Regions from separate parts of the Brachybacterium netajii genome, predicted to be linked through region 2. Evidence: riboswitches for the same ligand, from Rfam matches in the RefSeq annotation. Region 2 holds a riboswitch; each other region holds the start of a gene.
What was found. A riboswitch is a leader RNA that binds a small molecule or an ion and turns the genes downstream of it on or off. The one in region 2 is predicted to bind thiamine pyrophosphate.
Positions count from the first base shown of each region.

Region 1: another riboswitch for thiamine pyrophosphate. It lies ahead of ACXET9_RS00810 (ECF transporter S component); the one in region 2 lies ahead of ACXET9_RS11660 (TenA family protein).
Region 3: another riboswitch for thiamine pyrophosphate. It lies ahead of thiO (glycine oxidase ThiO); the one in region 2 lies ahead of ACXET9_RS11660 (TenA family protein).
Region 4: another riboswitch for thiamine pyrophosphate. It lies ahead of thiC (phosphomethylpyrimidine synthase ThiC); the one in region 2 lies ahead of ACXET9_RS11660 (TenA family protein).

Region 1 is NZ_JBSYXB010000001.1:175,525-180,748, forward strand. It holds gene ACXET9_RS00800 (M13 family metallopeptidase) at 1-1,429, shown strand, start outside; gene ACXET9_RS00805 (hypothetical protein) at 1,437-2,012, shown strand; TPP riboswitch at 2,090-2,197, shown strand; gene ACXET9_RS00810 (ECF transporter S component) at 2,293-2,940, shown strand; gene ACXET9_RS00815 (ATP-binding cassette domain-containing protein) at 2,937-5,117, shown strand; gene ACXET9_RS00820 (ankyrin repeat domain-containing protein) at 5,196-5,224, shown strand, end outside.
Region 2 is NZ_JBSYXB010000005.1:215,055-220,278, forward strand. It holds gene ACXET9_RS11650 (serpin family protein) at 1-981, shown strand, start outside; gene ACXET9_RS11655 (TenA family protein) at 1,088-1,813, opposite strand; gene ACXET9_RS11660 (TenA family protein) at 1,810-2,664, opposite strand; TPP riboswitch at 2,652-2,744, opposite strand; gene ACXET9_RS11665 (HAD family hydrolase) at 2,812-3,540, shown strand; gene ACXET9_RS11670 (carbonic anhydrase) at 3,561-4,223, opposite strand; gene ACXET9_RS11675 (DUF2079 domain-containing protein) at 4,314-5,224, opposite strand, start outside.
Region 3 is NZ_JBSYXB010000003.1:269,219-274,442, reverse strand. It holds gene moeB (molybdopterin-synthase adenylyltransferase MoeB) at 1-212, opposite strand, end outside; gene ACXET9_RS08515 (thiazole synthase) at 209-1,045, opposite strand; gene thiS (sulfur carrier protein ThiS) at 1,048-1,299, opposite strand; gene thiO (glycine oxidase ThiO) at 1,296-2,510, opposite strand; TPP riboswitch at 2,505-2,610, opposite strand; gene thiE (thiamine phosphate synthase) at 2,755-3,456, shown strand; gene ACXET9_RS08495 (LamB/YcsF family protein) at 3,543-4,439, shown strand; gene ACXET9_RS08490 (5-oxoprolinase subunit B/C family protein) at 4,436-5,224, shown strand, end outside.
Region 4 is NZ_JBSYXB010000001.1:33,856-39,079, forward strand. It holds gene ACXET9_RS00150 (LysR family transcriptional regulator substrate-binding protein) at 1-482, opposite strand, end outside; gene ACXET9_RS00155 (alpha/beta fold hydrolase) at 479-1,402, opposite strand; gene ACXET9_RS00160 (hypothetical protein) at 1,480-1,818, shown strand; TPP riboswitch at 1,928-2,037, shown strand; gene thiC (phosphomethylpyrimidine synthase ThiC) at 2,032-3,807, shown strand; gene ACXET9_RS00170 (molybdopterin oxidoreductase family protein) at 3,881-5,224, shown strand, end outside.

The sequences.
Region 1 (5,224 bases), on a different contig from region 2:
TCCCGGACGGGAGGGCCTGCCCGCCGGCGACGCCGCGGAGCTCGCCGCGACCGTCATGGGCTTCGAGACGCGGCTGGCGGCCTGCCACGTCGACGTCGTGCGCCTGCGCGACCGCGAGCTCTCCTACAACCCCATGGATGCCGCCGCTCGCGCCGAGCTCGCCCCGTCCTTCCCCTGGGATGCCTTCCTCGAGGGCACCGCGGCGCCGGCCGCCGCGCTCGAGGTCGTCTCGATCGGACAGCCCGAGTACGTCGCCCCCGCCGCCGAGCTCCTCGCCGGCGAGGACCTCGCGGTGCTGCGCGCCTGGCTCGCGCTGCACACCGTCTCCTCCTACGCCCCCTACCTCGACGAGGCGCTGGTGGCCGAGGACTTCGCCTTCCACGGCACCGTCCTGTCCGGCACCGAGGAGCTGCGGGCGCGCTGGAAGCGCGGCGTCGGCCTCGTGGAGGGCGCGCTCGGCTTCGCGATCGGCCGCGAGTACGTCGGCCGCCACTTCCCCGCCGCCCACAAGGAGCGCATGGGCGCCCTCGTGGACGCGCTCGTGGACGCCTACCGGGCCTCGATCTCGCGGCTGGAGTGGATGACCCCGGCCACCCGCGAGAAGGCCCTCGAGAAGCTCGAGAAGTTCACGCCGAAGATCGGCTACCCGGACCGCTGGCGCACCTACGAGGACCTCGAGGTCGTCCCCGGGGACCTCGTCGCCTCCGTGCGCGCCGTGCGCCTGGCCGACGCCGCCTTCGACTTCGCGAAGGTCGGCGGGCCGATCGACCCGGACGAATGGCACATGACCCCGCAGACGGTCAACGCCTACTACAATCCGGGCGCCAACGAGATCGTCTTCCCCGCGGCGATCCTGCAGCCCCCGTTCTTCGACGCCGATGCCGACGACGCCGTGAACTTCGGCGGGATCGGTGCGGTCATCGGCCACGAGATCGGCCACGGCTTCGACGACCAGGGCTCGAAGTACGACGGCGACGGCAACCTCGCGTCCTGGTGGACCGACGAGGACCGGGCCGCCTTCGAGGAGCGCACCGGCTCGCTCATCGCCCAGTTCTCCGAGCTCAGCCCGCGGTCCCTCGAGGACGAGCATCGCGTCAACGGCGCGCTCACGATCGGCGAGAACATCGGAGACCTCGGCGGTCTCTCGATCGCCGTCAAGGCGTACCGCGCGACGGCCGGCGAGGCCGCCGCCGAGGAGCTCGATGGCTTCACCGGGCTGCAGCGCGTGTTCCTGTCCTGGGCGACCGTGTGGCGCGCGAAGTACCGCCGGCAGGCGGCGATCCAGCAGCTCGCGACCGACCCGCACTCCCCCGCGGAGTTCCGCTGCAACATCACCGCCGGCCACCTGACGGAGTTCCACGAGGCCTTCGGGATCGTCGAGGGCGACGGCATGCACCGCGCCCCCGAGGATCGCGTGAGCATCTGGTGACCGCCCGATGAGGCCCGAGGCCCCCTTCTACGTCGGTCGCACGCGGCCGACGGCCGTGGGCTGGACGCGCATCGGGATGACGCTGGTCGCGGGCGCCGCGGCCACCGTCGTGATCTCGCTGCGCCCCGCGCTGGCGACGCCCGCCCTGCTGATCGCGTCGATGGGCGTGTTCGTCCTGCTCGCGGCCTGGACCTGGATGAACCAGAGCACCCGGTTCATCGTCGACGAGCACGGGGTGACCGTGAGCCTCGGCGGCTTCCTGCCGATGCGGCCCTGGCCCCTCGAGCAGTTCCGCACCGTCCAGCTCCGCGAGATCCCCGCGGAGCGGGTCGGCGCGACCGTCGGCGGCTACGGCTGGCGGCGCGGACGGGCGCTGTCCTCGACCCCCGAGGAGCTGCGTCCCGTCGGCTCCCGGCGCGTGTTCACCACCGGGGACTCCCGGGAGCCCTACCGCCTGCTCGTCACCCGCTCCGGCACCATGGTCGAGATCATCGGCCGTGAGGGCACGCACTTCCTGCTCTCCCCCGAGGACCCGCAGGCGACCGCGGAGGCCGTCGACCAGGCGATCCGCTCCCGCCGCTGAGGATGCTCGGGGCGCTGCGCGGCGGCCCGAGCGGCATGCCTCGAGCAGTCGCTCTGCGGTATGCTCGCAGGCGGTCATCCAACTGACAGGGGAGCACCATCCGGGTGCTGAGAGTGCGCAGCAGTGCGCAGACCCTCGAACCTGATCCGGTTCACACCGGCGTAGGGAGTCGGGATTTCCGCGGGAGATCCACGTCGTGCGCTCCGGCGCGCGGCGCGCGCACGGTCCGTCCGGCGCCCGGGATCGCCTGCGCCCCTTCCGTTCGTGGAAGGAGTCTGAGATGAACCGTTTCCGCACCGTGGACCTCCTGGTCACCGTCGCCATCGGCGCCGCCTTCGGCGTCGCGTTCCTGGGCTATGGGGCGCTGTACAGCCTCATCGGCCCGCTCACCGCCCTGTTCCGCCCCGCCGAGGGCCTGCTCATGGGCATCTGGTTCCTGCCCGCGATGATCGCCGGGCTCGTCGTGCGCAAGCCCGGCGCGGCGCTGCTGGCCGAGCTCATCGCCGCCTCCCTCGAGATGCTGCTGGGCGGGCAGTGGGGCTGGGGCACCATCGTCTCCGGCGTCCTGCAGGGCGCGGGCATCGAGCTCGCCTTCGCCGTCTTCCGCTACCGCCGCTTCACGCTGCCGGTCGCGATCCTCGGCGGCGTGCTCTCCGCGGCCCTCGAATGGGTGTACGAGCGCTTCGCCTACTACCCCGAGATGGGCTGGTCCTTCGCGATCGCCCTGCTCGGCGCCGCCCTCATCTCCGGCGCCCTCGCCTGCGGCCTGCTGGGCTGGGTCATCGTGCGCGCCCTCGCGGCGACCGGGGCGCTCGACGCCCTCCCCGCCGGGAAGGAGCATGCCGAGGCCCGGCTCGCCGCGCTCCGCACCGACCGGGATGCCGCGGGCGACGGCTCCCGCGAGAGCACCGGGGCCCTCGGCGGATGACCTCCCTGGAGCTGCGGGGCCTGACCTGGCGTCCGCAGTCGCGACCGGATCCGACGGTCCGGGATCTGTCCCTCACCATCCCCTCCGGCCAGCGGGTCCTGCTGGCGGGAGCCAGCGGCAGCGGGAAGTCGACCGTGCTGCGGGCCCTCGCGGGCCTGCTCGATCCCGAGGCCGGGGAGCTCGCCGGGGTCGCCCCGGCGGCCTCCCGCCCCGGGGAGCGGGCCCTGCTGCTGCAGAACCCGGCGAACGCGCTGATCGCCGCGAACGTCGGCCGCGAGGCCGCCTTCGGTCCGGAGAACGCGGCGCTGGACCGCGAGGAGATCGCCGTCCGCGCGGCCGCCGCCCTCGTCGCGGCCGACGTCGACGTCGACTCCTCGCGGGCCCCGCTCGACGCCTCCGGCGGCCAGCAGCAGCGCATCGCGCTGGCGGGAGCGCTCGCCCTCTCCCCCGGAGCCCTCCTGCTGGACGAGCCGACCTCGATGCTCGACGCGGCGACGGCCGAGGCCGTCCGGCGGGCCGTCCTCGCCTCCGCGGAGGGCACCACCCTGGTCGTCGCCGACCACGACGTCGCCCCCTGGGCCTCCCGCGTCGATCGCATGATCGTGCTCGGCGAGGGCGCCCGCGTGCTCGCCGACGGCGATCCGGAGCAGGTCATCGCCGCGCATCCGGAGCTGCTCGCCGCACGCTCGGCCGCACCGCGCCCCGCCGCGGTCGGCGCGAGCGGTGCGGTCGTCGCGAACGGTGCGAGCACCGGCGGATTCCTCCCCGCCGCCCGCCCGCTGGAGGCGGTCACGACGGGCGAGGTCGTCGCAGCCCTCGACGGCGTCGCCATCGCACGCCGCGACGGGCGGCCCGGCACTCTGGTCGAGGATCTCGCGCTGGAGGTGCGCGCCGGGTCCCTCACCGTCCTGGGAGGTCCCAGCGGCAGCGGGAAGACCAGCCTGCTGCGGGTGCTGCTGGGCCTGGACGCCCCGGCGACGGGCACCGTCGACCGCCCCGAGGGCCGGCAGATCGCCTGGGTGCCGCAGAACCCCGAGCACTCCTTCCTCGCCACGAGCGTCCGCGAGGAGATCCTCGCCTCCCCCTGGGCCGACGAGCCCGCCCTCGCCGACCGGCTCCTGGAGACCGCCGGCCTGGCCCCGCTCGCCGCGGCGAACCCGTACACCCTCTCCGGCGGCGAGCAGCGCCGCCTCGCGATCGTCGCGGCGCTCGCCCAGAGGCCCCGGCTCCTGGTCCTCGACGAGCCGACGGTCGGTCTCGATCCCGAGCGGCGCGCGGCCGTCCTCGCCCTGCTGCACGAGGCCGCCGGCACCGGCTGCGCGATCCTCGCCGCGACCCATGACGAGCATCTCGCCGCCGCGGCCCAGCACCGCCTCGACCTCCCCGGCCCCTCGACCGCGACGGAGACGGAGCAGGAGTCCACGACGGGCGCGGGGCCCGACCGCCGGATCCTGCCGGTGGTCCGTCGGCCCCGGATCCCCGCGGACGCGCTGAACCCGCTGACGCTCTCGCTCATCGGGATCCTCGCGGCGATCGGCTCCTTCGGGGTCCAGACCTGGCAGGGCGGTCTGCTCGCCCTGCTCCCCACGGTCCTGCTGGCGCCGGCGGCGATCCGCACCCTGCGGGGCGCGGCCCTGCGGATGGCCCCGGTGCTGCTCTCGGCCGCGAGCCTGGCCTGGACCACCGCCCTGCTCGGGGACGCCCCGGCGCTCTCCGGGGAGGCCTGGCTCGTGGGTCTGAAGGAGGCCGCCCGGATCAGCGCCTTCGTCGCCCCCGGCGTGCTCGCCCTCGGGAGCGTCGACGTGACGGCCCTCGGCGACGCCCTCGGCGGGCGCCTGCGCTGGCCGGCGCGACCCGTCGCCGCCGGGGTCAGCGCGCTCGTGCGCGCCGGGCACCTGGGCCGACGGTGGGAGACGATCGTCACCGCGCGGACGCTGCGCGGGATCGGCACGCCGCGGTCGGCGCGCCTGCTCGCGGGCGCGACCTTCGCTCTCCTGGTCGATGCCCTCCGCGGCGCCGAGCAGCAGGCCCTGGCGATGGACTCGCGGGGCTTCGCGTCCGCGTCCCGCCGCAGCTGGGCCCTGCCGAGCCGCTTCGGGCGCGCCGACCTCCTCGGCGCGGGCATCGCCGCGCTGCTGCTGGTCTGGCCGACGATCGCCGGTCTGCTCGTCGGCTGACGCCGGCGGGCGCCGGCGGGCGCTGGCTGGCGTCGGCTCGCGTCAGCGGGCGTCGGGGCCCCGACGTACCCTGGCCGCATGAACGACGAGAACCTCTCCCCCGAGAC
Region 2 (5,224 bases):
AGCGTCCTGTTCGAGATCGGACGCGAGGAGGCCGAGGCCGCCGAGGAGGAGGGCGGCGAGGACCGGCCCGAGCCGCCCGCCGCGAACCTCGCCAACGCCGTCTGGATCCAGGACGGACTCGACGTCGAGTCCGACTACCTCGACGCGCTCGCCCGCCATCTCGACGCGGGCCTGCACACCGCCGACTTCGCCGACGAGTCCGCGCGCGAGGACGCCCGCACGGACATGAACGCCTTCGTCGCCGAGCAGACCGACGACCTCATCGAGGAGCTCGTGCCCGAGGGCGCCCTCTCCGAGTCCACCCGCCTCGCCCTCATCAACGCCCTGCGCCTGAGCGCCCCGTGGCCGGAGCCCCTCAGCCAGCTCGGCGACCTCCCCTTCACCCGCGCCGACGGCACCGCGGTCGACGTGCCGATGCTGGAGGCCGACACCACCAGCTGGTACGAGGACGACGTCTGCCAGGCCACCATGCTCCCCTCCTACGGCGGGGACCTCGGGCTGGTGCTCGTGCGGCCGACGGGCGCGATCGCCGACGTGGTCGACGCCTGGGCGTCCGACGGCGGGACCGGGTCCGACGGCGCGGCGCTGCTCGACGCGCTGCTCGCCGCGATGGGCGAGCAGGGCGAGCCCGTCCAGGTCACCCTGCCCGCCTTCGACATCGACTGGCGGGCCTCCCTCGTCGACGTGCTCTCCGGGCTCGGCATGGAGGACGCCTTCGGCGCCGCCGACTTCTCGGGCATCACCACGGCGGAGGAGCTGGTGATCTCCGACGTCCTGCACGAAGCGGTCATCACCGTCGACCAGAACGGCATGGAGGCCGCCGCCGCGACCGCCGTGCTGATGGAGGAGTCGGCGGCCGACGTCGGCGAGCCGCGGACCCTCGCGCTCGACGTGCCCTTCCTCTACCTCGCGATCGAGCGCTCGACCCTGACGCCGCTGGTCGTCGGCTGGATCGGCGACCCCTCCCAGACCCGGGGCTGAGCGCCGGCGGCCGGGCCGACGGCGCTGCCGCCGGCGGTCCGGCCGTCGGCAGACGTGCCCGTCGGCTGGCGCGCCCGCTGGCCGGAGCCGGCGGGCACGCCGCCGCTCAGACGGCGTCGAGCGCCTGCTGCCAGAAGGCCGCCTCGAGCCGCGTCGCGGTGCGGAAGATCCGCGTGAGCTCCGCGAGCCGGGGCCCGTCGGGCAGGCGAGCGGCCGACGGGCCGGCGAGGCCCGCGGCGTCCGTACTCCCCGCGGACGCCGCGAGCTCATCGAGCCGGGCGGTCGCCGCGCGGGCCGAGGCCTGGAACTCCTCGCCGGCGTACTCGGCGATCCAGTCGCCGTAGGGATGCTGTCCGTCCGGATGCTGCGTGCCGGAGCGGTCCGCGAGGCGTGGCGCCAGGCGCGCCCCGATCTCCCCGTAGCCGATCGCGCAGGGCGCGAGCGCGACGTGCAGGTCCAGCAGGTCGCCCGAGGCGCCGCAGTCCAGGACGAAGCGGGTGTAGGCGACGGTCCCCATGCGCTCCTGCGTCGCCGCGAGGGCCTCGGGGGAGATGCCCCAGGAAGTCGTCAGCCGGGCATGGAGGTCGGTCTCGACGAGCACGCCCGTCAGCCCCTCCGACGCCCGGCGCACGTCCTCGAGGGTCCGGCCCTTGTAGGCGGCGAGGGCGTAGGCGCGGGCGAACTGGACGAGGAACAGGTAGTCCTGGACGAGATAGTCCTGGAAGGCGGCCAGCGGGAGGGTGCCCTCGCCGAGACGCTCGACGAACTCGTGGCGGGTGTACGCGTCCCAGTCCTCGACGGCCGCCGCCCGCAGCTGCGCGAACAGGCTCATCGCACGGCCCCCTCGAGGACGCGCCGCGCGGACGGCACCCGGGCGTCCTCGTAGGCGGCGTCGAAGAACTCCAGCTCGAGGGAGACCGTGCGCGCGAAGGCCTCGCGCACGGCCGCGAGCCGGACCCCGGCGAACGCGCCGTCGGATGCGCCGCCGGCCTCTCCTTCGGCCGCGCTGGAGGCTGCCCCGTCGGCCGCCTCGAGGCTCGCGCCGACGCGATCCAGCTCGGCGCGCAGGAAGCCGACGAACTCCTCGAACCCGGGATTGTCGTGCAGGACGATCCACTCGGCGTGCACGAAGTCCGCCGGGAGCGGGCGCGGCGCGGCCGCCGCCCAGTCGTTGTAGAGCCACTCGGTCACCAGCAGCACGGCCAGCGCGACCGCGTAGTCGCCGCTCGCGGCGGCCTCGCGGAACAGGGCGAGGAAGCCGGCGGTCGCCGGGGCGTCGGGGATGCTCGCCCGACGGTCCTCGTCGATGCCGAGGGCGTCGAAGGAGCGCAGGAAGTAGGTGTTCTCCTCGCCGGCGACGTCGCCCGCGAACTGCGCGAGGCGGAGCCGGGCGGCGGGGGTGTCGGCCGTGGCGATCGCCGCCCCGATCAGCATCAGGAAGCTGTCCAGGAAGCGATGGTCCTGGACCAGGTACCCGGCCATGACGTCGTCGGGGACGGTCCCGACGTGCAGCTCTCGCACGAAGCGATGGCCGACGGCGAGGTCCCAGGCGGGGCTGGCCTCCTCGCGGAGCCGGGCGGTGAAGGCGGTGGTGGCCGTGACGGTGGTCTTCGCCGGGACGGCGGTGGTGGCCGTGACGGCGTCGACGGCGGTGGCGGGCGCGTTCGAGCGCGGTTCTTCCATGACATCCCTCCGCGAGCATTGACTCGATCAGGTTCTGCGGGTGTGGTCTCAGCCCCGGCGGGGCACCCCGTGTCCGCCGACGAGCGTAGCCCATGCCAGGTCAGAGCGGTGGCGCCGGGGGCGGTCCGATCTGCCTACGCTGGGGGCATGGAACCCGGCGAGGACGAGACCGTCCGCGGACCGCGGCGCCCGGCGGCGGAGACGCCCCGCGCGGCATCACGCGCGGCACCCCGCGCGGCGTCCCTCGCGGTGTTCCGGGAGCTCGTCCGGGACCGGGCGACGCACGTGGTGGTCAGCGACCTCGACGGCGTGCTGCGCCGCTTCGACCCCGCGCTGTTCCCCGGCCTCGACGCGCGCCTCGACCGCCCGCGAGGCACCTCCTACCGGGCGATCCTGCGCAGCCCGCTGCTGCGGGAGGTCGTGCGCGGCCGCGCCACCCATGCGCAATGGCGCGAGCGCATCGCCGCCGACCTGCAGGCCGACGGGATCGCGGCCGACGAGGCCCGCGCCGTCGTCGGTGCCTGGCTCGCGAGCACCCCGGTCCCGGACCCCGACGTCCGGGCCGTCCTCGACGAGGCCCGGCGCTCGGGCCGCGAGGTCTTCGTGTTCACCAACGGCACCGACCGCGTGCGCGAGGAGCTGCGCGACCTCGGCGTCGACGACCTCCTCGGCCCCGCCGGCGAGCGCCTGCTGAACTCGGCGGAGCTGGGCGCCGCCAAGCCCGACCGCGAGGCCTTCGACGCGGCCCATGCGCGCATCGAGCAGGTCCTCGGACGAAGCGTCCCGCGCGACGCGGTCGCCTTCCTCGACGACTCGGCGGGCCATGTCGCCGGCGCGGTCGCGTCGGGCTGGAGGGCTCAGCTGCTGGAGCGCTGAGCCGTGCCCTCCGCCGCGCCTCAGGCCGCGATCGTCAGCTGCCCGACGGCCGTGATCGGGACGACCCGGCCGTCCTCCAGCTGGTACTGGCAGCCGACGATGCCGAGGTCGCCGGCGGCGACGGCGTCGCTGATCACGCGCGAGGAGCGCATGAGGGCGTGGATCGTCTCGTCGAGATGACGGCGGCCGACGGCGTCGGCGTCGATCAGCGCGGGGTCGACGTACGGGGTGTCGCGGTGCGAGGCCAGCCATTCGCGCTGCACCGCCGGCTGGATGAGCTCCAGCTCCTTCTCGATCGCGGGCGTGACGTAGCTGGGGGTCGCGGAGGTCAGGTCGATCGCCGCGGCGACGGCCCCGCAGGAGCCGTGGGCGAGCACGACGATCACGGCGACGCCGAGCTCCGCGACCGCGTACTCCATGGTCGCGACCGTGTTCTCGTTGGCGATCTGGCCGATGTTGCGGGCGACGAACAGGTCGCCGAGACCGCAGTCGAAGAGTATCTCCGCGGCGACCCGCGAGTCCGCGCACCCCAGGAACGCCGCGTCGGGCTCCTGGTAGTCCGTCAGCTCGCTGCGCCGGGCGGCGCTCTGCTGGGGATGCGCGAGGGTTCCCTTCATGAACCGCTCATTGCCCTGGGCGAGGGCGTCCCACGCCTCCTGCACGCTCACGCGAGGTGTCGTCACGGTGATGATCCTTCCGTCGGGGCGGTGCGTGTCCGATCGGACCAGGGCGCGAGGCCCCGCGCGCACCGGGCGGCAGTATACCCCCGCCGGTCAGTCCGCCCCGATGTCGTCCCGGCAGACGACGAGGAAGCCGCCGTCGTCGTAGACCGTCGTGTAGACGACATCGGCCCCCGCGGGGTTCCCCGATCCGGCGCCCCACTCGAGGGTCGCCCACGCCTCGGCGTCCGACGCGGACCGCGGAGGATCATCGCGCCAGGAGAAGGCGTACTGGTCGATCAGCGCGCAGTCCGGGACGCGGAGATTGGGCCCGTGCATCCACTGGACGTCATGATCGGGCACCGCATAGGCGAGCAGCGTGATGTCCACGGCCGCGACCGCCCCGTCGGGCATCGCATCGAGCGCCCCCTGGGCGGGCTCGGCGCGCCAGGTCAGCTCCCAGCGCTCCGACCGCAGGACGTCCAGCACGGGGATCTGCGCGCCGAGCGTCAGGACGGTCGCCGCCGACGCGATCGCCGCCGTCCAGCGGACCGTCCGGGAGGGCAGGGGCCGGTCCCGGCGCAGCAGGCTCGTCGCCCGACCCGTCCGACGATCCCCGAGCGCATCCAGCAGCGCTGCGCACGCGATCGGCATCAGCACCGCCCCGTAATGCCAGGTCCAGCCCCAGTAGAACTCGACGGTCCCGGTGAAGCGCCACGCGAGCGTCGGCAGCATCAGCCAGATCAGCGGCGAGCGGGCCCCGATCACGCCGGCCGCCGCGACCAGCATCAGCACCGTCACCCACTTCGTCCCCGGCACGAAGACGTCGAGCACCGACCCGAGCTTGTCCGTGTAGTCGTACTGCCCCGCCGTGTTCAGCAGCGGCAGGATCACGAACGTCGACAGCAGGAACCAGCCGGCGCCCCAGCACGCGAGCCCGAACCCCGTGATCCGGTGGTCGCGCAGCGTCCGGTCGTGCGGGGTCCGGTCGTGCGGCGTCGCAGCGCGCGGCGTGGCGTCGCGCG
Region 3 (5,224 bases), on a different contig from region 2:
TCGACGATGCCGAGCGCACCGATGCCGATGCCCGCGAGGTACTGCAGGGCGGGCGTGCCGAGGCCGCCGGCGCCGACGACGAGCACCCGCGCGGCGCCGAGGCGGCGCTGGCCGACGGTGCCGATGCGGGCGAGGGTGATCTGGCGGCGGTAGCGCTCGATCTGCGCGGGGGTCAGCTCGGGACCGGGCTCGACCAGGGGCGGGAGGCTCACAGCGACTCCGCCTCCCGTCCGTTCGCGGCCCCGTCGACCGGGGCGATCAGTCCCTCGAAGGCGCTCGAGGCGCGGGCGAGGCGTCGGCGCGGGATGCGTCCGGCGCCCGCGGCGGCCCGGCCCGCACGGACCGCGAGGTCCATGGCGCGGGCCATCGCCTCCGGGTCCTGAGCACGGGTCACGGCGGAGGCCGCGAGGACGGCCGAGCAGCCGAGCTCCATCGCCAGGGCCGCGTCCGAGGCGGTGCCGATGCCGGCGTCGAGCACGACGGGCACGCCCGCGCGCTCGCAGATCAGCTCGATGCTGTGCGGGTTGAGGATCCCCAGGCCCGTGCCGATGGGCGAGCCCAGCGGCATCACGGCCGCGGCGCCCGCATCCTCGAGCCGACGGGCGAGCGCCGGATCGTCGGTCGTGTACGGCAGGACGGTGAAGCCGCGCCGGACGAGCTCCTCGGTCGCCTCGTACAGCTCGACGCCGTCGGGCAGGAGCGTGTCCTCGTCGGCGATGACCTCGAGCTTGATCCAGTCGGTCTCGAGCGCCTCGCGGGCGAGCTCGGCGGTGAGGATCGCATCGCGGGCGCTGTAGCAGCCGGCGGTGTTCGGCAGCACCCGGATCCCCAGGCGCCGGATCATCGCGAACACCGAGTTGCCGGTCGACGCCGAGAAGCGGCGCATCGCGACCGTGGTCAGGGCGGTGCCGGAGGCGACCAGCGCGCGCTCGAGGGCCGCGAGGTCGGTCGCGCCGCCGGTGCCCATGATGAGCCGCGAGGCGAGGGCCTCCCCGGCGATGACCAGCGGATCCTCGACCGCGGCGGGTGCGGTGGTGGTGCTCATGCTCAGCCTCCCTGGACAGCGGTGACGAACTCGCAGCGGACCCCGGCGCTCAGCGGCGTCGCGGCCCAGCGGCTGCGGGGGACGACGGCGTCGTCGAGCGCGACGGCGACGCCGAGCGCCCCGCCGTCGGCCGCGCGGCCGTCCTCCCCGACCTCCTGGCCGAGGCGCTCGGCCACGAGATCGCGGACGGTCCAGATCGCGGGGACCTCGGCCTCCTCGGCGTTGACGGTCAGGGCGATGGTCGTGGGGCTCATCGGGCCTCCTCCAGGACGGGGGTGAAGCGGTCGGGCCGGACGGCGTCCAGCTGGTCGGCATGCTCGGCGGCGAGATCAGGGGCGAGATCAGAGGCGGTATCAGCGCCGTCGACGAGGTCGGCGGTGCGCTGCGCGGCCCACGCCGACAGCAGGATCCCGTGGCGGTGGTAGCCGGTGGAGACGATCACGCGGGGATCCTCGGGGGCGGCGCCCAGCAGCGGCAGGTCGTCGGGGGTGCCGGGGCGGTCGCGGGTCGTGACCTCGATCAGCTCCGTCTCCCGGATCGCCGGGAGGATCTCGGCCGCGTCCTGCAGCAGCTGGAGCACCCCGCCCGCGGACGTCCCCGCGAGATCGTCCTCGCGGCTGGTCGCGCCGAGCACGAGGGTGCGGTCGTCGCGCGGGACCAGGTAGACGGGACGCCCCCGGACGATCGCCCGGACCGTCCGCCCCACCAGGTTCTCCTCCCCCGGCAGCAGCAGGCTCTCGGGGACCCGCAGGCGCAGGATGTCCCCGCGCACCGGCCGCATCGCCAGGTCGAGGGACCGGTGGGGCCCGTCGATCCCGGGAACGCCGAGCCCGGCGGCGAGGATGACCCTGTCGACCCGGCCGCCGGTGCCGTCGAGGATTCCGGCGATCGCGTCGACGCGGCCCTCGCGGATCGTGATCGCGGGGCCGTCGGGCCCGTCGGACTCCAGATCGGCGCGGACGGCGGCGGCGAGGCGGCGCGGATCGACCTGGTGGTCGCGCTCGAGGAGCACGCCGCCGCTGATGCCGCGCAGCAGCGCGCCCTCCTCGCGGCGGGCCTCGGCGCCCGTCAGCTCCCGCACCGCGGCGCCGTTGCTCCGCTGGACCCGGGCGAGGTCGTGCAGGGCCGCGAGATCCCCCGCCTCGCGGCCGACGACGAGCGTCGAGGCGTCGCGATAGCCGGGATCCGGCAGCGGGTCCGCGCCGTCGGCGATCCGGGCGGCGCTGCGCTCGGCCAGACGGGCCGCGAGCGCGCGATGATCCTGCTCGGCCTCCCGCATGATCCGCCACAGCGGCCCCTGGCCGTACTGCATCTCGGCGGCGGGGGCGAGCATCCCGGCGGCGGCGAAGGTGGCCTGCTCGGCGACCCCCGTCGACCGGAGCTCGACGCGATGGCCGCGACGACGCAGCTCATGCGCGGTGAGCAGGCCGACGATGCCCGCTCCGATGATGACGACACGCTCCACAGGCGCATTCCTCCTGACGACGGCATGATCCGCATCCAGTGCTGGTGGTCGGCGCCTCGCGCCCTCTCAGCCCGCGCATCGGGCTCCCACGGAACCCCTCGATCCTACGCCGCGCCCGCGATCGGCGGCCGGGACGTCCGGACGGGCGGCGACGTGCCGGCAGGGCAGCCGACGACCTGCCGGCGGGGCGGCCGACGGCGGAACGTCCGACGCCGACGGGTGGACGCTGTGCGACCCTGTGCGGATGAATGCAGATCAGCAGCCCCCCACACGCCGGCGCGCGACCCGCGACGAGACCGGCGACCGACGTCGCGCCGCGCTCGCCGACGCCCGCCTGTACGTGTGCGTGGACCTCTCCCGCGGCCTCGAGGGGCTCCTCGAGTTCGCCGAGGCGGCGTTCCGCGGCGGCGTCGACATCCTGCAGGTGCGCGACAAGGGCGCCGAGGCCCGCGCCGAGGTCGAGGCGCTGCGCGCGCTGCGACCGATCGCCGACGCCCACGGGGCGCTGCTGGCCGCCAACGACCGCGCCGACGTCGCCGTCCTCGCGGGCGTCGACGTCCTGCACCTCGGCCAGGGCGATCTGACCACCGAGGACGCCCGCGCGCTCGTCGGCCCCGACGTCCTCATCGGACGCTCCACCCGCACCCCCGAGCAGCTGCATGCGGCCGACGACGATCCCGGCATCGACTACTTCTGCACCGGCCCCGTCTGGGCGACGCCCACGAAGCCCGGCCGCGAGCCCGTCGGCCTCGAGCTGCCCCGCGAGGCCGCCGCGCGCGAGGACGCCGCGAAGCCGTTCTTCGCGATCGGCGGGGTCGACGTCGAGCGCGTCCCCGAGGTCCTCTCCACCGGCGCCGACCGCATCGTCGTGGTGCGCGCCGTGACCGAGGCGGAGGACCCCGAGGCCGCCGCCCGAGCGCTGCGGGAGGCGCTCGGCGCCGGCTGACGCTCCCTCCGTTCCACCGCTCCCACGCCCTGCGCCGGGGGACGACAATGGGGTGACCGCCGCCGTCCGCGCGAAGGAGATCCCCCATGGTTGCCCGTCCCGCCCCGTCCCCGGACCTGCCGACGGACCCGCCCCGGGACCTGCCGACGAACCGGTCCCTCGACCTGAACGCGGATCTCGGCGAGGGCTGGGGCGCCTGGTCGATGGGCGACGACGAGGCCATGCTCGACGTCGTGACCACGGCGAACATCGCCTGCGGCGGGCATGCCGGGGACCCCTCGACGATGCGTCGGGCCGTCCGCGGGGCCCATGAGCGGGGCGTCGCGATCACCGCGCACGTCGCCTATCCGGACCTCCAGGGCTTCGGCCGACGCTTCGTCGACATCGCCCCCGCCGAGCTCACCGACCAGGTGATCGCGCAGACCGGGAGCCTGCTGGCGATCGCCGGGGCCGTCGGCGCGCAGGTCGTCGGCGTGAAGCCCCATGGCGCCCTCTACTCGGCGATCGCGCACCATGAGGCGCAGGCCGAGGCCGTCGTGACGGCGCTGCGCGAGCTCAGCGGACTCAGCAGTCTCAGCGGACTCGACGAAACCGGCGGTGCGCTGCAGCTGGTCGCGGCCCCGGGTTCGGTCGTCGCGCAGAAGGCCGAGGCGGCGGGTCTCGAGGTCGTCCTAGAGGGCTTCGCCGACCGCGCCTACCGGGCCGACGGCACCCTCGTCCCGCGGCGCGAACCGGGCGCGGTGCTCCTGGACCCCGAGGCCGTCGCCGCGCAGGCCATCGAGCTTGCGCTGCGCGGGCGGGCACGCGTGCACGGCAGCACGAGCTGGGTCGACGTCCCCTGCCGGAGCATCTGCCTGCACGGAGACACCCCGGGCGCGGTCGCGCTCGCCCGCGAGGTGCGGGCCCGGCTCGAGGGCGCGGGCGTCGCGCTCGCCGCCCCCGGCTCCTCCGGGCGCTCCGGTCGCTCCGGGGTCCGACGGTGACCGCGCCGGAGTCCGTCCCCGCCGACGCATCGCACGCCGCCGGCGCTCCCCTTCCCCGCGGCCCGCTCCTTCCCGCGCCGCTCGCCGTGCATCGGGCCGGCGAGACCGCGGTGCTCGCGGAGTATCCCAGCACCGCGGAGGTCCTCGCGGCCGCCGCGGCGGTGCGGGCGGCCGCGCCCGTCGGCCTCGTCGATCTGGTCCCCGCCGAGCGGACCCTGCTGCTGCGCGGCACCGCCGTCGGCGATGCGCGCGAGCTCGCAGGCCTGCTCGCGCACCTGCCGGAGGCCGACGCCGACGAGGAGGAGGGCACGGACGTCCGCCTCCCCGTCGTCTACGACGGGGAGGACCTCGCCGACGTCGCCGACCTGCTCGGGATCACGACGGACGTCCTGGTCACCACCCATTCCGAGGCCGTCTGGACGGCGGCCTTCGGCGGATTCGCCCCGGGCTTCGCCTATCTCCTGCCCGCGTCCCTCCCGCGGGACGTGCCGTGGGACGTGCCGTGGGACGTGCCGTGGGACGTGCCGCGGCGGGCGGAGCCGCGCACCGCGGTCCCCGCGGGCGCCGTCGGCCTCGCCTCCCGCTACTGCGGGATCTACCCGCGCTCCTCCCCCGGCGGCTGGCAGCTGATCGGCCGCACCGACGCCGTGCTGTTCGACCCGGCGCGGGAGCATCCCGCGCTGCTGGCCCCCGGCACCCGCGTGCGCTTCAGCCCGCGTCGCGCGATCGTGCAGGCGCGGACCCCGCTGCCGACCCGGGTCGCCGCCCTCCCCGCCCGGGCCGCC
Region 4 (5,224 bases), on a different contig from region 2:
GCGATCCGGGTGGGCGCGGCGTCGACGAGGGGACGGTGCACGGCGTCCTTGCGGTGGTGCAGCCGCGCGAGCGACAGCGGCATCCGGGCGTAGCCGACGCCGCTGGCCGCGACGGCGACGCGGGAGGCGGCGTCGTCCGGATCGGTCTGCGGCAGCTCGGTCTCCTCGACGAGGTCCTCCTCAGAAATCTCGTCGAGGAGGCTGAGCACGTGCTCGTCGCCGACGACGACCGCGGCCCGCTCCTCCCACAGCGCCACGACATGCAGGTCGTCGGCCGAGCGGGCGGCGGTCCCCGCGGGGTCGATCGGAAGCCGCACGAAGCACATGTCGACCTCGCCCTCGTCGAGCGCGGCGCGCTGACGGGAGGCGGGGACAGGGACGAGCTCGAGCCAGGCGCGGCGGCCGCCGGTCTTCCAGCGGCGCGCGAAGCGGTCGGGCTCGACGCCGGGCACGAAGCCGACGCGCAGGATGGGACGGGTCATGCCCCCAGCCTACGGGGCGCGGGCACCGGTCCGACGCGGCCGAGGACGCGCAGCAGATCCGGCGTGAAGCGGCGGGCGTCGGCGAGGTTCACCAGGTGGCTGCCATAGGCGAGGGTCTCCAGCCGTCCGTCGGCCGCGGCCGCTGCGAAGCGGCGCTCATGCAGCCGCAGCTGGTCGAAGCGGCCGTGCAGCCAGGTGACCGGGACCTCGACCCGATGCAGGTCCGCGAGCAGGTCGAGGGAGCCCACCGCCTCCATCGCCGGGGCGACCACCGCCGTGCTCGCCCGCCCGCCGCGGACGAGCGCGCGGGTGCCGGCGTCGCCGAGCAGGAACGGCAGCAGGCCGCCGCTGCCGTCGCGATGCCCGGGCATGCGGTCCAGGAGCATGATCGCGTGCCCGTAGGCGCGAGCGGCGGAGGGCGTCGGCTGGACCGCCGCGCCGCACAGCGTGAGCGAGGCGAGGCGGGCGGGCGCCTCGGCGGCGGCGTGCAGGGCGAGGAAGCCGCCGAGGGAGGAGCCGACCAGGTGCACCGTCGGCGCCATCGCGAGGTCGTGTCCGACGGAGCCGGCGGAGCCGTAGGAGCCCTCGGGGCCGTCGGAGCCTTCCGCGCGGCGATCGACGCGCGCCGCGGCCTCGTCGATCGCCGCGCGGATGGTCGCGATCGCTCCATCGAGGGTGAAGGTCTCGTCCTGCCGCGCGCCGTGGCCCGGGAGGTCGGGCGTCACGACCTCGTAGCCGGCCATCCGCAGCGAGGGCGCCTGGAGGTCCCACTGCGAGTGCGAGAGGCGCGTGCCGTGCACGAGGACGACGGCGGCGGGCCCGACGACGGCGGCTCCGACAGCGGCGGAGCCGCCGGAGGGACGGTCGACGGTGGGACGGTCGACGGAGGGGCGGTGCGCGAGGGCGGTGTCTGCGGTCACCCGAGCATTGTGCGCGACGACGGGGAACCCGCGTCCCCGTGACCGCATCCGTCACCGGCCGCGGTTAGATTGATCCGATGCCGAGCTACCGCATGCACCTGCCCATCGGCGACCTGCAGCCGGGGGCGACGCCGGCCGATGTGATGGAGCAGGCCGCGCTCGCGCTCGGCTCCCTGCACCTGGTGGAGCGGAAGGACGTCGAGGCGCCTCTCGTCGGCGGACGGCGCGTCGGACGCATCGTGCTGCGCTTCCTCGTGGACCCTCTCGCGGGCGGGCGCGAGGACGACGCCGCACGGCAGGCGCTGCACATGGTGATCGATCATCTCGAGCGCGGCACCGCGTTCGTCTCCCCCGCCTCCGCGATCCTCTTGACGCGCGGGGCGGGAGGGCGGTTCCGCCCGATCCCCTGGCGCTGAGCCCGCACGGATCAGACCCTCCCCTCGCCCGAAAGCCCAGGTCGGAAGCCTCTCGAGCCTCGTCGGCGAGCGCGCGGCGCACCGCCGCGCCCCGGTGTGGTAGACATTCGGGGACCCCACGGGGGCCCTCGGCAGAGGGCTGAGACCGGGCTGAGCCGCTCGGAACCGTCGAACCTGATCCGGTTAGCACCGGCGTAGGAAGAGAGGCCGCAGATGACTGTGCGCTCCCCCCTGTCCGAGCAGTATCCCTCGCATGCCCTGGACCATCTCGAGGACCTCGAGCATGGGATCCGGGTGCCCGTCACCCGCATCGATCTGGATCCCACGGGCGAGGTCCCCAACGACCCCGTCACGGTGTACCGGACGGCGGGTCCCGGGAGCGTCCCCGAGGAGGGGCTCGCGCCGATGCGCACCCCGTGGATCCTCGAGCGCGGCGACACCGAGGAGCATGCGGGCCGCGGGCGTCGCCTCGCCGACGACGGCCGTTCGGCCGTGCGCCGCGGTGCCCCGTCGCAGCAGTGGAAGGGCCGTCGTCCGGTCCCCCGGCGAGCGCTCCCGGGACGGACCGTCACGCAGATGCACTATGCGAGGCGCGGGGTGATCACCCCGGAGATGCGGTTCGTGGCGCTGCGTGAGGGCTGCGACGTGGAACTGGTGCGCTCCGAGGTCGCTGCGGGGCGCGCGATCATCCCGGCGAACGTCAACCACCCGGAGTCCGAGCCGATGATCATCGGCCGGGCGTTCCTGGTGAAGATCAACGCGAACATCGGCAACTCGGCGGTCACGAGCTCGATCGCGGAGGAGGTCGAGAAGCTGCAGTGGGCGTCCCGCTGGGGCGCGGACACGCTGATGGACCTGTCCACGGGCGACGACATCCACACCACCCGCGAATGGGTGATCCGCAATGCGCCGATCCCCATCGGCACGGTCCCGATCTACCAGGCGCTGGAGAAGGTCGACGGCGACGCCTCGGCGCTGACCTGGGAGATCTACCGGGACACCGTCATCGAGCAGTGCGAGCAGGGCGTGGACTACATGACCGTCCATGCGGGGGTGCTGCTGCGGTACGTGCCGCTGACGGCGGACCGGGTGACGGGGATCGTCTCGCGCGGCGGCTCGATCATGGCGGGCTGGTGCCTCGCGCATCATCAGGAGAACTTCCTGTACACGCACTTCGACGAGCTGTGCGAGATCTTCGCCCGCTACGACGTCGCGTTCTCGCTCGGGGACGGGCTGCGGCCCGGCTCCCTCGCCGATGCGAACGACGCCGCCCAGTTCGCGGAGCTCGACACCCTCGCCGAGCTCACCCATCGGGCCTGGGAGCACGACGTGCAGGTGATGGTCGAGGGTCCCGGGCACGTGCCGCTGCACATGGTGCGGGAGAACGTCGAGCGCCAGCAGGAGCTGTGCTCGGGCGCCCCCTTCTACACGCTGGGCCCGCTGGTCACGGACATCGCTCCGGGCTACGACCACATCACCTCGGCGATCGGGGCGACGGAGATCGCCCGCTACGGCACGGCGATGCTCTGCTACGTCACGCCGAAGGAGCATCTGGGCCTGCCGGATCGGGAGGATGTGCGCGCCGGGGTGATCACCTACAAGATCGCCGCGCATGCCGCGGACATCGCCAAGGGGCATCCGGGGGCGGCCGCACGGGATGCGGCGCTGTCGAAGGCCCGCTTCGAGTTCCGCTGGCGCGATCAGTTCGCGCTGGGGCTGGACCCGGAGACGGCCGAGTCGTTCCATGACGAGACGCTGCCGGCGGAGCCCGCGAAGACAGCGCACTTCTGCTCGATGTGCGGTCCGAAGTTCTGCTCGATGCGCATCTCGCAGGACATCCGCGACGCCTACGGCAGCGCGGAGGCACAGGTGGCGATCGCCGGGATGCAGGAGCGCAGCCGCGCCTTCGCCGCGCAGGGCGGAGCGATCTACCTGCCGGATCCGACGGTCGTCGGGGGCGATGCGAGCACTCCCCGACCCGCGTCGTGACCCGATCGTGACCGGAGCGACCGGGCGCTGACCGGATGCTGAGCACTCCCGGCGTCGGGAGCACTCTCGAGGCATGAGCCTGTCGACCGCCGCCTCGCAGTCCGCGCCGACCGTCGGCACCGTCCCCGGCACCACGGCGACGCACTGCCCGTACTGCGCCCTGCAGTGCGCGCAGTCGCTGAGCGTGGTGCCGGGCGCGGCGGCCGGCGGGTCCGGCGAGGTGACGGTCGACGGCCGCGACTTCCCGACGAACCTCGGGGGCCTGTGCCGCAAGGGCTGGACCAGCGCCGAGGTCCTCACGGCGCCCGATCGGATCCTGCATCCGCGGATCCGCACCGCGGACGGCGGCTTCCGCGACGCCTCCTGGGACGAGGCCCTCGATCTGATCGCCGGTCGGCTGCGCGAGATCCAGGAGCGCGACGGGGCCGACGGCGTCGCCGTGTTCGGCGGCGGCGGCCTCACGAACGAGAAGGCATATGCGCTGGGCAAGTTCACGCGCGTCACGCTGGGCTCCCGCTTCATCGACTACAACGGCCGCTTCTGCATGGCCGCCGCGGCGACCGCCTCGAACCGCTCGCTCGGCCTGGACCGGGGCCTCCCCTTCCCGCTCGCCGACCTCGGGGGCTCGGACTGCGTGGTCCTGCTGGGCTCCAACGTCGCTGCGACCATGCCGCCGTTCGTGCAGCATCTGGCGGGGGTGCGCGAGCGCGGCGGGCTGGTGGTGATGGATCCGCGCGCGTCCGCGACCGCGCGGCTCACGGCCGACGGCGGCGGCATCCATCTGGCCCCGGTCCCGGGCACTGACCTGGTGGTGCTGCTGGCGCTGATCCACATCGTGCTCGCCGAGGAGCTGTTCGACGCCGAGTACGTCGCCGCGCGCACCACGGGGATCGAGGCCCTCGCACGCTCCGTCGCCGCCTGGTGGCCCGAGCGCGCCGAGGGCGTGTGCGGGATCGGTGCGGAGCGGCTGCGGGAGGTCGCCCGCCTGCTCGCGGCCGCCTCCCCCGCCCGCGGCGGCCGCGGCGCGCATCTGCTGACCGGTCGCGGCGTCGAGCAGTCCACGCAGGGCACCGCGACCGTGACGGCGACCATCGATCTGGCGCTCCTGCTGGGGCTCGTCGGCCGCGAAGGCTCCGGGTACGGACCCATCACCGGACAGGGCAACGGTCAGGGCGGGCGCGAGCACGGGCTGAAGGCGGACCAGCTGCCCGGCTACCGGTCGATCGCGGATCCCGCGCATCGCGAGCATGTGGCGCGGGTCTGGGGCGTGGACCCTGATTCCCTGCCCGGTCCCGGCGTCCCCGCGGTCGACCTCCTCCACCGGCTGGGCACGGCCGACGGCCCGTCGGCCCTGCTGCTCGCCGGCGCGAACCCGGTCGTCTCGGCGCCGAACGCCGGCCGCGTGCGCGAACGGCTG